Linked DNA regions of Tenggerimyces flavus. The protein of the gene in region 2 interacts with the protein of the main gene of each other region in a pairwise test. Links are inferred from orthologs where the notes say so. Each region holds a gene or a part of one and is shown on either strand. Other genes may lie near its edges.

Region 1 (6,239 bases), 360 kb from region 2 along the record:
GCTGGAGGTTCCAGACCGCCGGGTGGATCGACCCGTAGAAGCCCGGGGCGTCCTCGACGTTCTTGATCCGGCCCTCGATGCACGGGATGACGAGAACGGGGACGCGGTCGATGATGTCGACCAGGTACTCCGACGACGTGCGCACGCGGTTCGCCTGCTGGTTGGCGTCGGTGGTCGGCTCGAAGCCGGCCGCCCTGATCCGCTCGTAGTACTGCGCGCCGCCGCGGCGGTACAGGTCCCCGAGCTTGGCCCGCCGTTCCTCGTCGGTGATGACGATCCAGCGCCAGCCCTGCCTGTTGCCGCCGGTCGGCGCCTGCACGGCGAGCCGCAGGCAGTCGAGGATCACCTCGCGCTCGACGGGGCGGTCCAGGTCGAGCCGCTTGCGGACCGAACGGGTCGTGGACAGCAGCTCATCGGTGACTGCGGTGTCGAAAGGCGTCGTCATGCTCCCGACCCTACGGGGAACGCACCACTCCGGGCCGCGATGAGTTCGGCCGGTTCCTTGGGTCTTGATCCTGTCCGCTGTCCCTGAGGAGAGGACCTTCCATGACCCACCGCCGGCTCGTGGTGACCGAGAACATCACCGCCAACGGAGTCGTCGAGTTCGTCGACGACTGGTTCGACCCGGGCGACCAGGACGGCGTGGACGATGTCTTCGCCGTGATGCGCGACCAGATGGCGCGCGAGGAAGCCCTGCTGTTGGGGCGGAGGACGTTCGAGGACTTCCGCGGCTACTGGCCGCTCCAGACCGACGACGCGTCGGGTAGTACCGAACACCTGAACCGGGTACGGAAGTACGTCGCGTCCTCGACGATGACCGATCCGGACTGGTCGAACAGCACCGTACTCTCGGGCCGGCTCGAGGACGAGGTCGCGGCCCTCAAGGCGCAGGGGGACGGTGGAGATCTGGGGATCACCGGCAGCATCAGCGTGGTGCACGCCCTCATGCGCGCCGACCTCGTCGATGAGTACCGGCTGTTCGTGTTCCCCGTCCTCAGCAGCCGCGGCCGCAACCTGATGCCCGACGGCCTGTCGCCGCACGGGCTGACCCTGGCCGAGTCCACCTCGTTCCGCTCCGGGGTGGTGCTGCAGATCTACACCAGGCGATAGCGTCCAACGCGTGGCACTTGGAGCGATGAGCCAGGACGAGATCCACCGCCTCTACGGACCCTGGCGGAACCGGACACCGGCGGACGCCGCGGAACGGTTCGCCGGGTATCCCGGGCGTTGGTGGATCGCGGGCGGATGGGCCATCCAGGCGTTCACCGGGGTCGAACGGAAGCACGGCGACCTGGACCCGAGCATCCCCAGGCAGGAGCTCCCCCTGCTCCGCCGCCACCTGGCCGGACGGATCGACCTGTGGGCGGCGGATCAGGAGGTCCTGCGCGTCCTCCTCCCCGGCGCCCTCGACGAGGACCCGCTGCCGGACAGCTGCGAGAACGTGTGGGCGCGCACAAGCGGAGCGGATCCGTGGGAGTACGACATCGTCCTGATGTCCGTCGTCGAGGACAGGTGGGTGTTCAAGCGCGACGCTCGGATCTCCCGGCCGATCGACGAGATCGTCTGGACGCGGGACGGGATCCCCTACCTGCGGCCGGAGATCCAGCTGCTGCACAAGGCGCGGGGTCTCCGTCCGAAGGACCAGTCGGACTTCGACGCCGCCTGGCCGATGCTGGCTGCCGAGGACCGGCGTTGGCTGCGGGAGGCGATCACGATGACGCAGCCGGACCACCCCTGGCTCGCTCGGATCTGACCTCTAAGGCCTTGTCTCCCACTTATCGCCTGACGCGCGATGCCCGACGCTCGTTGGAGACACGGCCTGGCCGCGATCTTTCCTCCGGCCGTTGGTTCGCCCGGTCCAGCCCGCCCTGGGCGCCAATGATCATGTTCACATGATCATTGGCCCTTTACGTGGGGTGGACGCCAGGTAATGGGGCCACTGGCCGGGTAAGGCGACCCCCAGTAGGAAAGGCACTTCGGTCTTTCGCAGGTCAATGTCGCCCACCAACACCTGAAATCCCGAGGCTGGTCCGCATGGCGAGACATCCGCCCTGGTCGACCGGCGGGAATGCGGGCCTCTCACATACCGTTGTCAAGGGTCCTTCTCTGCCGCCGACGGGACTTGTCGGTGGCCCCGGTTAGCATCGTGAACCCTGGAGTCTCCGGGTCCAAACCGGCGTGTCCAGGAAGCCCTGACCCGCACCGCACAGCCCAGGACGGAACTGCCGACGTGGCCGACCAGCTCATCATCCGAGGTGCCCGAGAGCACAATCTCAAGGACGTGTCTCTCGAGCTGCCGCGCGACGCCCTGATCGTCTTCACCGGCCTCAGTGGCTCCGGGAAGTCGAGTCTGGCCTTCGACACGATCTTCGCCGAGGGTCAGCGCAGGTACGTGGAGTCGTTGTCGGCGTACGCGCGCCAGTTCCTCGGCCAGATGGACAAGCCCGACGTCGACTTCATCGAGGGCCTCTCACCCGCGGTGTCGATCGACCAGAAGTCCACCTCGCGCAACCCCCGGTCGACGGTCGGCACGATCACCGAGGTCTACGACTACCTCCGGCTGCTGTACGCGCGGATCGGCCACCCGCACTGCCCCGAGTGCGGCCGTCCTATCGCCCGGCAGACCCCGCAGGCGATCGTCGACAGCATCCTCGAGCTGGAGGAGGGCGCGCGGTTCCAGGTGCTGGCGCCGGTCGTGCGCGGGCGCAAGGGCGAGTACGTCGAGCTGTTCCGCCAGCTGAGCACGCAGGGTTACTCCCGGGCGCGGGTCGACGGCGAGGTCTACCCGATCGGCGAGGTGCCGAAGCTCGACAAGCAGAAGAAGCACACGATCGAGGTCGTCGTCGACCGGCTGCAGGTCAAGAGCACCGCGAAGCAGCGGCTGACCGACTCGATCGAGACCGCGCTGCACCTGGGCGGCGGCCTGGTCACGCTCGACTTCGTCGACCTGCCCGAGAAGGATCCGCAGCGGGAGCGGGTCTGGTCGGAGCACCTGTACTGCCCGTACGACGAGCTCTCGTTCGAGGAGCTCGAGCCGCGCTCGTTCTCGTTCAACTCGCCGTACGGAGCCTGCCCGGCCTGCACCGGGCTCGGCACGAAGATGGAGGTCGACCCCGACCTGATCGTGCCCGACCCGAGCAAGTCGCTGGACGAGGGCGCGCTCACGCCGTGGTCGGGGCCGCAGTTCTCCGACTACTTCGGGCGGCTGATCACCGCGCTCGCGGAGACGCTCGGGTTCCGCACCGACACCCCGTTCGAGAAGCTGCCGGCGAAGGCGAAGAAGGCCTTGCTGTTCGGGCATCCCGACCAGGTGCACGTGCGGTACAAGAACAGGTACGGCCGGGTGCGCTCGTACTACACGGCGTACGAGGGCGTGATCTCGTACGTACAGCGCCGGCACGCCGAGGCGGAGTCGGACACCAGCCGGGAGCGCTTCGAGGGCTACATGCGCGAGGTGGACTGCCCGACGTGTGACGGCACCCGGCTGAAGCCGATCTCGCTCTCGGTCACGCTGGGCGGGAAGTCGATCGCCGCGTGGACGTCGCTGCCGATCTCCGACATCGCGGCGCAGCTGATCGAGCTGGACCTGTCCGCGCGGGAGAAGCAGATCGCCGAGCGGGTGCTGAAGGAGATCGGCGAGCGGCTGCGGTTCCTGCTCGACGTCGGCCTCGACTACCTGACGTTGGACCGTCCGTCCGGCTCGCTGTCGGGCGGCGAGGCGCAGCGGATCCGGCTGGCGACGCAGATCGGGTCGGGGCTGGTGGGCGTGTTGTACGTCCTCGACGAGCCGTCGATCGGCCTGCACCAGCGGGACAACCACCGGCTGATCGAGACGCTGATCCGGCTGCGCAACATTGGCAACACGTTGATCGTGGTCGAGCACGACGAGGACACGATCAAGACCGCGGACTGGGTGGTCGACATCGGCCCGGGCGCGGGCGAGCACGGCGGCCAGGTGGTGCACTCGGGCACGTTGGACGGGCTGCTGAAGCACCCCGACTCGATCACCGGCGCGTACCTGTCCGGCCGGCGCGAGATCCCGCTGCCCGCGATCCGCCGCCCACCGACGCCGTCGCGCAAGGTCACCGTGCACAAGGCGTACGAGCACAACCTCAAGGACGTCACGGTCGAGTTCCCGCTCGGCTGCTTCGTCGCTGTCACCGGGGTGTCCGGGTCGGGCAAGTCGACGCTGGTCAACGACATCCTCTACAAGTCGCTGGCCAAGCAGATCTACGGCGCCAAGGACGTGCCGGGACACCACCAGAAGCTCACCGGCACCGACCAGGTCGACAAGATCATCCACGTCGACCAGTCGCCGATCGGCCGGACGCCGCGGTCCAACCCGGCGACGTACACAGGCGTGTTCGACCACATGCGCAAGCTGTTCGCGGACACGCCCGAGGCGAAGGTGCGCGGCTACCTGCAGGGGCGGTTCTCGTTCAACGTCAAGGGCGGCCGCTGCGAAGCGTGCTCCGGCGACGGCACGATCAAGATCGAGATGAACTTCCTGCCGGACGTCTACGTGCCGTGCGAGGTGTGCCACGGGGCGCGGTACAACCGCGAGACGCTCGAGGTGCACTACAAGGGCAAGTCGATCTCGGAGATCCTCGACATGCCGATCGAGGAGGCGAACGAGTTCTTCGCGGCGATCCCGGCGATCTCGCGGCACCTCAAGACGCTGGTCGAGGTCGGGCTGGGGTACGTCCGACTGGGCCAGCCCGCGCCGACGCTGTCCGGGGGCGAGGCGCAGCGGGTGAAGCTGGCGTCTGAGCTGCAGAAGCGTTCGACCGGCCGGACCCTGTACGTGCTGGACGAGCCGACGACCGGCCTGCACTTCGAGGACATCCGCAAGCTCCTCGGCGTCCTGTCGGCGTTGGTCGATCAGGGCAACACGGTGATCGTGATCGAGCACAACCTCGACGTGATCAAGACCGCCGACTGGATCATCGACCTCGGCCCCGAGGGCGGCAACCGCGGCGGCATGATGGTCGCGGAGGGCACCCCGGAGTCCGTGGCGGCGAACGAGGGCAGCTACACCGGCCAGTTCCTCCGCCAAGTCCTCCCCGCCGAGGGCGTCCCCCACGGCCGGCGCGCGGCGGTGAAGAAGGTGGCGGCGAGCAAGTCGGCGGCGAAGAAGGCGACCACGACGACGGCCAAGAAGACGACCGCGAAGAAGGCGGTGGCCAAGAAGGCCGCGGCAAAGAAGACGCCGGCGAAGCGGACCGCCAAGAAGGCAACCGCCCGCTGAGCTGCCGGCCTACGCGACGACGCGCCTCTCCATCCAGGGGGTGGAGGGCGCGCGTGCCTGTGGGGAGCCGCGTCCCGCATCGTGACTTTACCCACGAGGAGGGCGTTCCCGGGCCAACGATCGGCCCCAGAACGCCCCCTTCGTGGGTAAAGTGCGCCGCCCGGCCGCCCCGGCTAGATCTACCTATGTCGGCCAGCGTCAATACGGCCGGTTGCGGACCCCGGCGGCACGGTTTCGGCAGGGCCGTAGAAAGAATGGGAACGTAACCACATCAGATGTTTCCACCCCGACCCGAGGGACCGCGCTCGATGATCCGCGTCGCCATGCTCAGCTTCTGGCACGTCCATGCCCGCGACTACGCACGTCAGGCCACCCAACATCCCGAAGTGGAGATCGTCGCCGCCTGGGATGAGGACCCCGAGCGCGGCCGGGCTCAGGCCGAGGAGCTCGGCGTCGAGTTCCACGAGGAGCTCAAGGACGTTCTCGCCCGCGAGGACGTCGACGGCGTCATCGTGGACACGCCGACGAACGTGCACCGCGAGGTCATGGTCGCCGCCGCCAACGCGGGCAAGCACATCTTCACCGAGAAGGTGCTCGCCCTCACCCTGCACGAGGCGAACGAGATCCTCGCAGCGGTCGAGACCGCCGGCGTCAAGCTGACCGTCTCCCTCCCCCGCGTGTACGACCCGTACACGCTCGCGATCAACGAGGTCCTCGCCAGCGGCCAGCTCGGCGACGTCACCCTCACGCGGACGCGCCTCTCGCACAACGGGGCGATCGGCGAAGGCTGGCTGCCCGGTCACTTCTACAACGCGGAGCAGACCGGCGGCGGCGCGCTCGTCGACCTCGGCTGCCACCCGATGTACCTCGCCCGGATCTTCCAGGGCGGACTGCCGGAGACCGTGAGCGCGACGTACGGCCACGTCACCGGCCGCGAAGTCGACGACAACGCCGTCGCCGTCCTGCAGTACCCGAACGGCGCGATCAGCGT
Region 2 (5,648 bases):
CGTCTTGGTTTTCACGGAAGACGCCTGACTGCCACAGCATCGCGTCCACGAGGGTGGTCTTGCCGTGGTCGACGTGGGCGATGATCGCGACGTTGCGGAGGTCGGAACGAGTTGCCATATGCACCATTCTCTCTGACGCGTCGCGCGCGGCTACCATCGCGGTCGTGCAGCTCACTTACGTCCCGTACCACCTGGACCAGCACCATCCCGACCTGGCGGTCCCGTTGCCGGCCGGGGCGGACGTGACCGAGATCACGGTGGAGCTGCCCGCGGGCGACGTCTTCGCCCGATTGGTGCCGTTGTACTCGGCAGTGGCGGGTGCCGTTGCCGCCTCGCCGGAGACGCCTGTGGTGTCGGGCGACTGCACGGTGACGCTCGCCATGGCAGCCGGCATGCTGCGCGCGGGGCTCGATCCGTCGGTGGTCTGGATCGACGCGCACGGCGACGTGCAGACGTTGGAGACGAGTGCGTCGGGCTACGTCGGCGGAACGGCGTTGCGCCTCCTCCTCGGCTACCGGCGCGAGGCCGTGCTCGACCGGCTCGGGGTCGCTCCGTTCGCTTCGGACCGGGTGCTGCTGGTGGACGCCCGCGACCTCGACCCGCCGGAGGTGGAGTTCCTCGCCTCGTCGGCCGTCCGCCGCGTGCCGCTCTCATCGCTCCCCTCGTCGCTACCGGAGGGGCAGCTCCTGGTGAACGTCGACCTCGACGTGCTCGCCCCCTCAGCCCTCCCCGGTGCCCGTTACGTGGCGCCGGGCGGACCCTCCGTGGCCACGCTGGTCTCGGCGGTCCGCACCATCCTGGCCACCGGCCGCGTCGAAGGCCTCCACATCGCCTGTACGTGGGAGCCCGGCCGCCCGGACCTCCAATCCCTGCGCGGCGAGATCATCGCCGAGCTGCTCACCCCGTAAACCGCTGGCGGCCGGCCCGTACGCACTGAAACACTTGCGGGCATGGCCATCCGACTCGACCGACTGCCCGAGGCGTCCCTCGCCCGGGCCGGTCGACCGCGCGCCTGACCAGCCCTCCCGCCGCGAGTGACGCCGCTTCGTCTGCGGCTCTACTCCAATCGGTAGAGAGGCCAGTCCCAGGAACTGGATGATCCGGGTTCGAATCCCGGGAGCCGCACGACGCCCCCGTAGCCCAACGGAAGAGGCGGCAGCATGAGGTGCTGCACGTTGCAGGTTCAAATCCTGCCGGGGGCACGCAGCCACTGCCGGTTCAAGGTGAGATTCTTCCTACCTGGAAGGGAGGTGACGGCGAGTGTCAGGACAAAGAACGTCGATCCATGAACAAGCGGTTGCGGTGGTTCGATGACAGCGCGCCGATGCTGCGGCTAGTCGCTTTCCGGCTTGGCCTCGATGGCAGCCTTTCAGCTGACGAGGATTGCAACGCCTGCCCCTTGTGCCTTCGCGTCTTCACGCGTCAAGCGGCGATCGACGGTGAGCTGACCGAGGAGCACGTGCCGCCGAAGAGCCTTGACGGACGCGGCTTGCTGCTGACCTGCTGCGACTGCAACAACTCCGCCGGCTCCAAGATCGATGCACAGGCAGCGCGTCAGCGGGAGGTGGTCGACTTCGCTCGTGGCATGGCGAGCGCCATGGTTTCGGTCACGATCCATGCTGATGGCGTGCCGCTTCGCGGCGAAGCACGATGGTCAGACCGGGGCCTGGAGATCTTCGGCGTGCCCCAGCGGAACAACCCGATGGAGCAGGCTGAACACCTCCGAACTCTCGACGCTTTCGTTGAACGAGGTACTCCGAACCCGAGCGTCGTGATCACCACCGACATGCACTTCGAGGAGGTGCACGTCCGGCTGTCATGGGTGAGATCGGCATACCTGGTGGCGTTCGCCGCGCTGGGATGGAGCTACGTCCTGCGTGACGTGATGCAGCCAATCAGGGACCAGCTTATGCGGTCCGACGAGCGCATTCTTCCTACGAACATGCTGCGCGACCCCGATGCTCCGCCTAACAAACGAAGGATGCTGCTGGTCGAGCAGCCCGACGAGCTGCGATCCCTGGCTGTCACTCTCGGCGAATGGACGGTCTTTCTCCCCGGGATCTCCCGTCCGCTCACCTACCAGCAGCTGAGCGAAGGTGTCGCGCAGACCCGCAACGGGCACAGCAGGGTTAAGTTTCGCCTGCATGGCAAGGGAGTTCCTTGGCCGAGCAGGCCGGTCTACGCCCTTGATCGGCTGACCGTCTAGGCTACTTCACTCCCGCTTCGTGCATCCCCCGCAGCTCGCGCTTGAGCTCGGAGATCTCGTCGCGCAAGCGAGCGGCTAGCTCGAACTGGAGTTGCTCCGCGGCGGAGTGCATCTGATCGTTGAGGTCCTGGATCAGATCGGCCAGGTCGGACGACGGCATGGCGACGAGGTTGCGGGCGTGTTGGCCTACTTCGGCGCGGCTGCCCAACGACGGGACCGGGGACTTGCCGCGGGACTGCTGTCGGCCGGAGCCTCCGAGCAGCTTCTGGGTGTCCTCGTCCTCGCGCGCCAGCATGTCGGTGATGTCGGCGATCTTCTTCCGCAGTGGCTGGGGGTCGACGCCGCGCTCGGTGTTGTATGCGACCTGCTTCGCCCGGCGGCGGTTGGTCTCTTCGATTGCCGACTGCATGGACGGCGTCATCGAGTCGGCGTACATGTGCACCTGGCCGGACACGTTACGGGCGGCGCGGCCGATGGTCTGGATCAGGGACGTTCCGGAACGGAGGAAGCCTTCCTTGTCCGCATCGAGGATCGCCACCAGCGACACCTCGGGGAGGTCGAGGCCCTCACGCAGCAGGTTGATGCCGACGAGAACGTCGAACTCCCCCAGCCGCAGCTCGCGCAGCAACTCCACCCGGCGCAGGGTGTCGACCTCGGAGTGCAGATACCGCACCCGAATCCCCTGCTCCAGCAGGTAGTCCGTCAGGTCCTCCGACATCTTCTTCGTCAACGTCGTGACCAGCACTCGCTCAGAACGAGCCTCGCGCAGCCGGATCTCGTGGATCAGATCGTCGATCTGCCCCTTCGTCCCCTTGATGATCACCTCGGGGTCCACCAAGCCCGTGGGCCGGATGATCTGCTCGACGAAACCGTTCGCCTTCGCCAGCTCGTACGGCCCCGGCGTCGCGGACAGGTACACCGACTGGTGGACGCGCTCCTGGAACTCCTCGAACCGCAGCGGCCGGTTGTCCATCGCCGACGGCAGCCGGAAGCCGTGCTCGACCAGCGTCCGCTTCCGCGACATGTCACCCTCGTACATCCCGCCGACCTGCGGGATCGTCACGTGCGACTCGTCGATCACCAGCAGGTAGTCCTCGGGGAAGAAGTCGAGCAACGTGCTCGGCGGCGTCCCCACGCCACGACCGTCGATGTGCCGCGAGTAGTTCTCGATGCCCGAGCACGTCCCGATCTGGCGCATCATCTCGATGTCGTACGTCGTCCGCATCCGCAGCCGCTGGGCCTCGAGCAGCTTGCCCTGCTTCTCCAACTCCGCAAGGCGTTCCTCGAGCTCGCCCTCGATCGAGCCGATCGCGCGCTCCATCCGCTCCGGCCCCGCGACGTAGTGCGTGGCCGGGAAGATCGCGACCTCCTGGTCCTCCGAGATCACCTCACCCGTCACCGGATGCATGGTCGACAGCCGCTCGACCTCGTCGCCGAAGAACTCCACCCGGATGGCGTGCTCGTCGAAGGTCTGGAAGACCTCCAACGTGTCCCCGCGCACCCGGAACGTCCCGCGCGCGCCGGACAGGTCGTTGCGCGCGTACTGCATCTGCACCAGCCGCCGCAGCAGCTGGTCGCGGTTGATCTCCTCGCCTACCTTCAGCCACTCCATCCGGGCGACGTACTCGTCCGGCGAGCCCAGGCCGTAGATGCACGACACCGTCGCCACCACGATCGTGTCGCGCCGACTCATCAGCGACTTCGTCGCGTGGTGGCGGAGCCGCTCGACCTCGTCGTTGATCGAGGAGTCCTTCTCGATGTACGTATCGGACTGCGGGACGTACGCCTCGGGCTGGTAGTAGTCGTAGTAAGAGACGAAGTACTCGACCGCGTTCTCCGGGAACAGCTGGCGCAGCTCGTTGGCGAACTGGGCGGCGAGCGTCTTGTTCGGCTCGATCACCAGCGTCGGGCGCTGCACCTGCTCGACCACCCAGGCGATGCTGGCGGTCTTGCCGGTGCCCGTCGCACCGAGCAGCACGACGTCCGTTTCGCCCGCATTGACCCTCTTCGTGATCTCCTCGATCGCCGCCGGCTGGTCACCGGACGGCGAGTAGTCGGAGACCACCTTGAACGGGGGTCCACTGCGGATGAGGTCCTTGAGCGCACGCATGCCACCAAGGTACGCGGCCCCACCGACAACGCGTCTGGGACGGCTCAGGCGTCGCGCCCGGGCCTGTGGAGGACCGGATTCGGTTGTCCGAGAAACCTGGCACCATCCTCCCCAGCACCGATCGACGCGGAGGGGAGACCGCCATGCAACGAGTGTCACGAAGAGGAATGCTGCGAACGGCCGCGGTAGCCGGCGCGGCCGCGCCTGTCAGCGCGCTGGGGTTCGCGGGTACGGCCGAGGCCGACTCGGACGTCCCGCAGCTGCGCCTACCACCGGCCACCGAGGCCGTCACACCGTTCCGGCTCAAGGTGCCGGAAGGCCTGCTGCGCGACCTCGGGCGCCGGCTCGCGGCCACCCGCTGGCCCGAGCAGGAGACCGTTCCCGACCGGAGCCAGGGCGCCCAGCTCGCGCGCGTTCGAAAGCTTGTTCGCTATTGGCAGAAGCACTACGACGGACGCCGGCTGGAGTCGCGGCTGAACAGGTTCCCGCAGTTCCGCACCAAGCTCGACGGCCTGGGCTTCCACTTCCTGCACGTCCGGTCCAAGCACGCGAACGCCCTGCCGCTGATCCTCACGCACGGCTGGCCGGGCTCGGTGGTCGAGTTCCTGCGCACGATCGCCCCACTGACCGACCCGACCGCGCACGGCGGCAAGGCGAGCGACGCGTTCCACGTCGTCGTCCCGTCCCTTCCCGGGTACGGCTTCTCCGATCGCCCGAGCGCCCCGGGCTGGGGCATCCAGCGGACCGCGAAGGCCTGGGACACGCTCATGCACCGGCTCGGCTACGACCGCTACGTCGCCCAGGGCGGCGACTGGGGCGCGATGATCACGGCGGAGCTGGCGCGGCTCGGACCGCCCGGCCTCGCCAGCATCCACCTGAACTTCTTCCCGGAGTTCGAGCCGCCGGTCGGCGACCCGCCCACGCCGGAGGAGCAGGAGGCGCTGAAGAAGCTGGAGTACTTCAGCACCCAGGAGTTCGGCTACTTCGCCGAGCAGGGCACCCGGCCGCAGACCATTGGGTACGGGCTCACCGACTCGCCCGTCGGCCAGGCGTCCTGGATCTACGAGAAGTTCACGGCCTGGACCGACAGCGACGGCGACCCCGAGAGCGTGCTCGGGTACGACCAGATGCTCGACGCGATCATGGCCTACTGGGTGCCGGCCACCGCGACGTCCTCGGCGCGGTTCTACTGGGAGGCCAACCGCGGCCCGGTGACGTTCGGTCCGGTCCAGGTGCCGCTCGGGTTCAGCGTGTTCCCGGGCGAGGTCGTCCCGACACCGAAGGTCTGGGCGGAGCGGGCGTACGGCGACAAGCTCGTCTACTTCAACAAGC

The links. Proteins that work in one complex are often made in the same cells at the same time.
Region 1: the proteins of uvrB (region 2) and uvrA interact in binary tests that used the Escherichia coli proteins (3 or more experiments, as listed by UniProt). The link is inferred for Tenggerimyces flavus from one-to-one orthologs.

What each region holds. Positions count from the first base shown.
Region 1 is NZ_JAFBCM010000001.1:4,160,860-4,167,098, reverse strand. What follows is about bases 1,919-5,448. They hold uvrA (excinuclease ABC subunit UvrA), read left to right. Parts: upstream 1,919-2,230; coding sequence 2,231-5,248; downstream 5,249-5,448. Outside these bases: JOD67_RS19450 (nitroreductase family protein), read right to left, coding at 1-445; JOD67_RS19445 (dihydrofolate reductase family protein), read left to right, coding at 547-1,110; JOD67_RS19440 (hypothetical protein), read left to right, coding at 1,121-1,753; JOD67_RS19430 (Gfo/Idh/MocA family protein), read left to right, coding at 5,557-6,239. UniProt on the Escherichia coli protein: The UvrABC repair system catalyzes the recognition and processing of DNA lesions. UvrA is an ATPase and a DNA-binding protein. A damage recognition complex composed of 2 UvrA and 2 UvrB subunits scans DNA for abnormalities.
Region 2 is NZ_JAFBCM010000001.1:4,518,400-4,524,047, reverse strand. Bases 1,763-4,701 are described here. They hold uvrB (excinuclease ABC subunit UvrB), read right to left. Parts: upstream 4,317-4,701; coding sequence 2,208-4,316; downstream 1,763-2,207. Other genes in these bases: JOD67_RS21095 (epoxide hydrolase family protein), read left to right, coding at 4,484-4,701; JOD67_RS21105 (hypothetical protein), read left to right, coding at 1,763-2,206. In the rest of the region: translational GTPase TypA, read right to left, coding at 1-118; JOD67_RS21120 (arginase family protein), read left to right, coding at 165-908; more of JOD67_RS21105, read left to right, coding at 1,286-1,762; more of JOD67_RS21095, read left to right, coding at 4,702-5,648. UniProt on the Escherichia coli protein: The UvrABC repair system catalyzes the recognition and processing of DNA lesions. A damage recognition complex composed of 2 UvrA and 2 UvrB subunits scans DNA for abnormalities.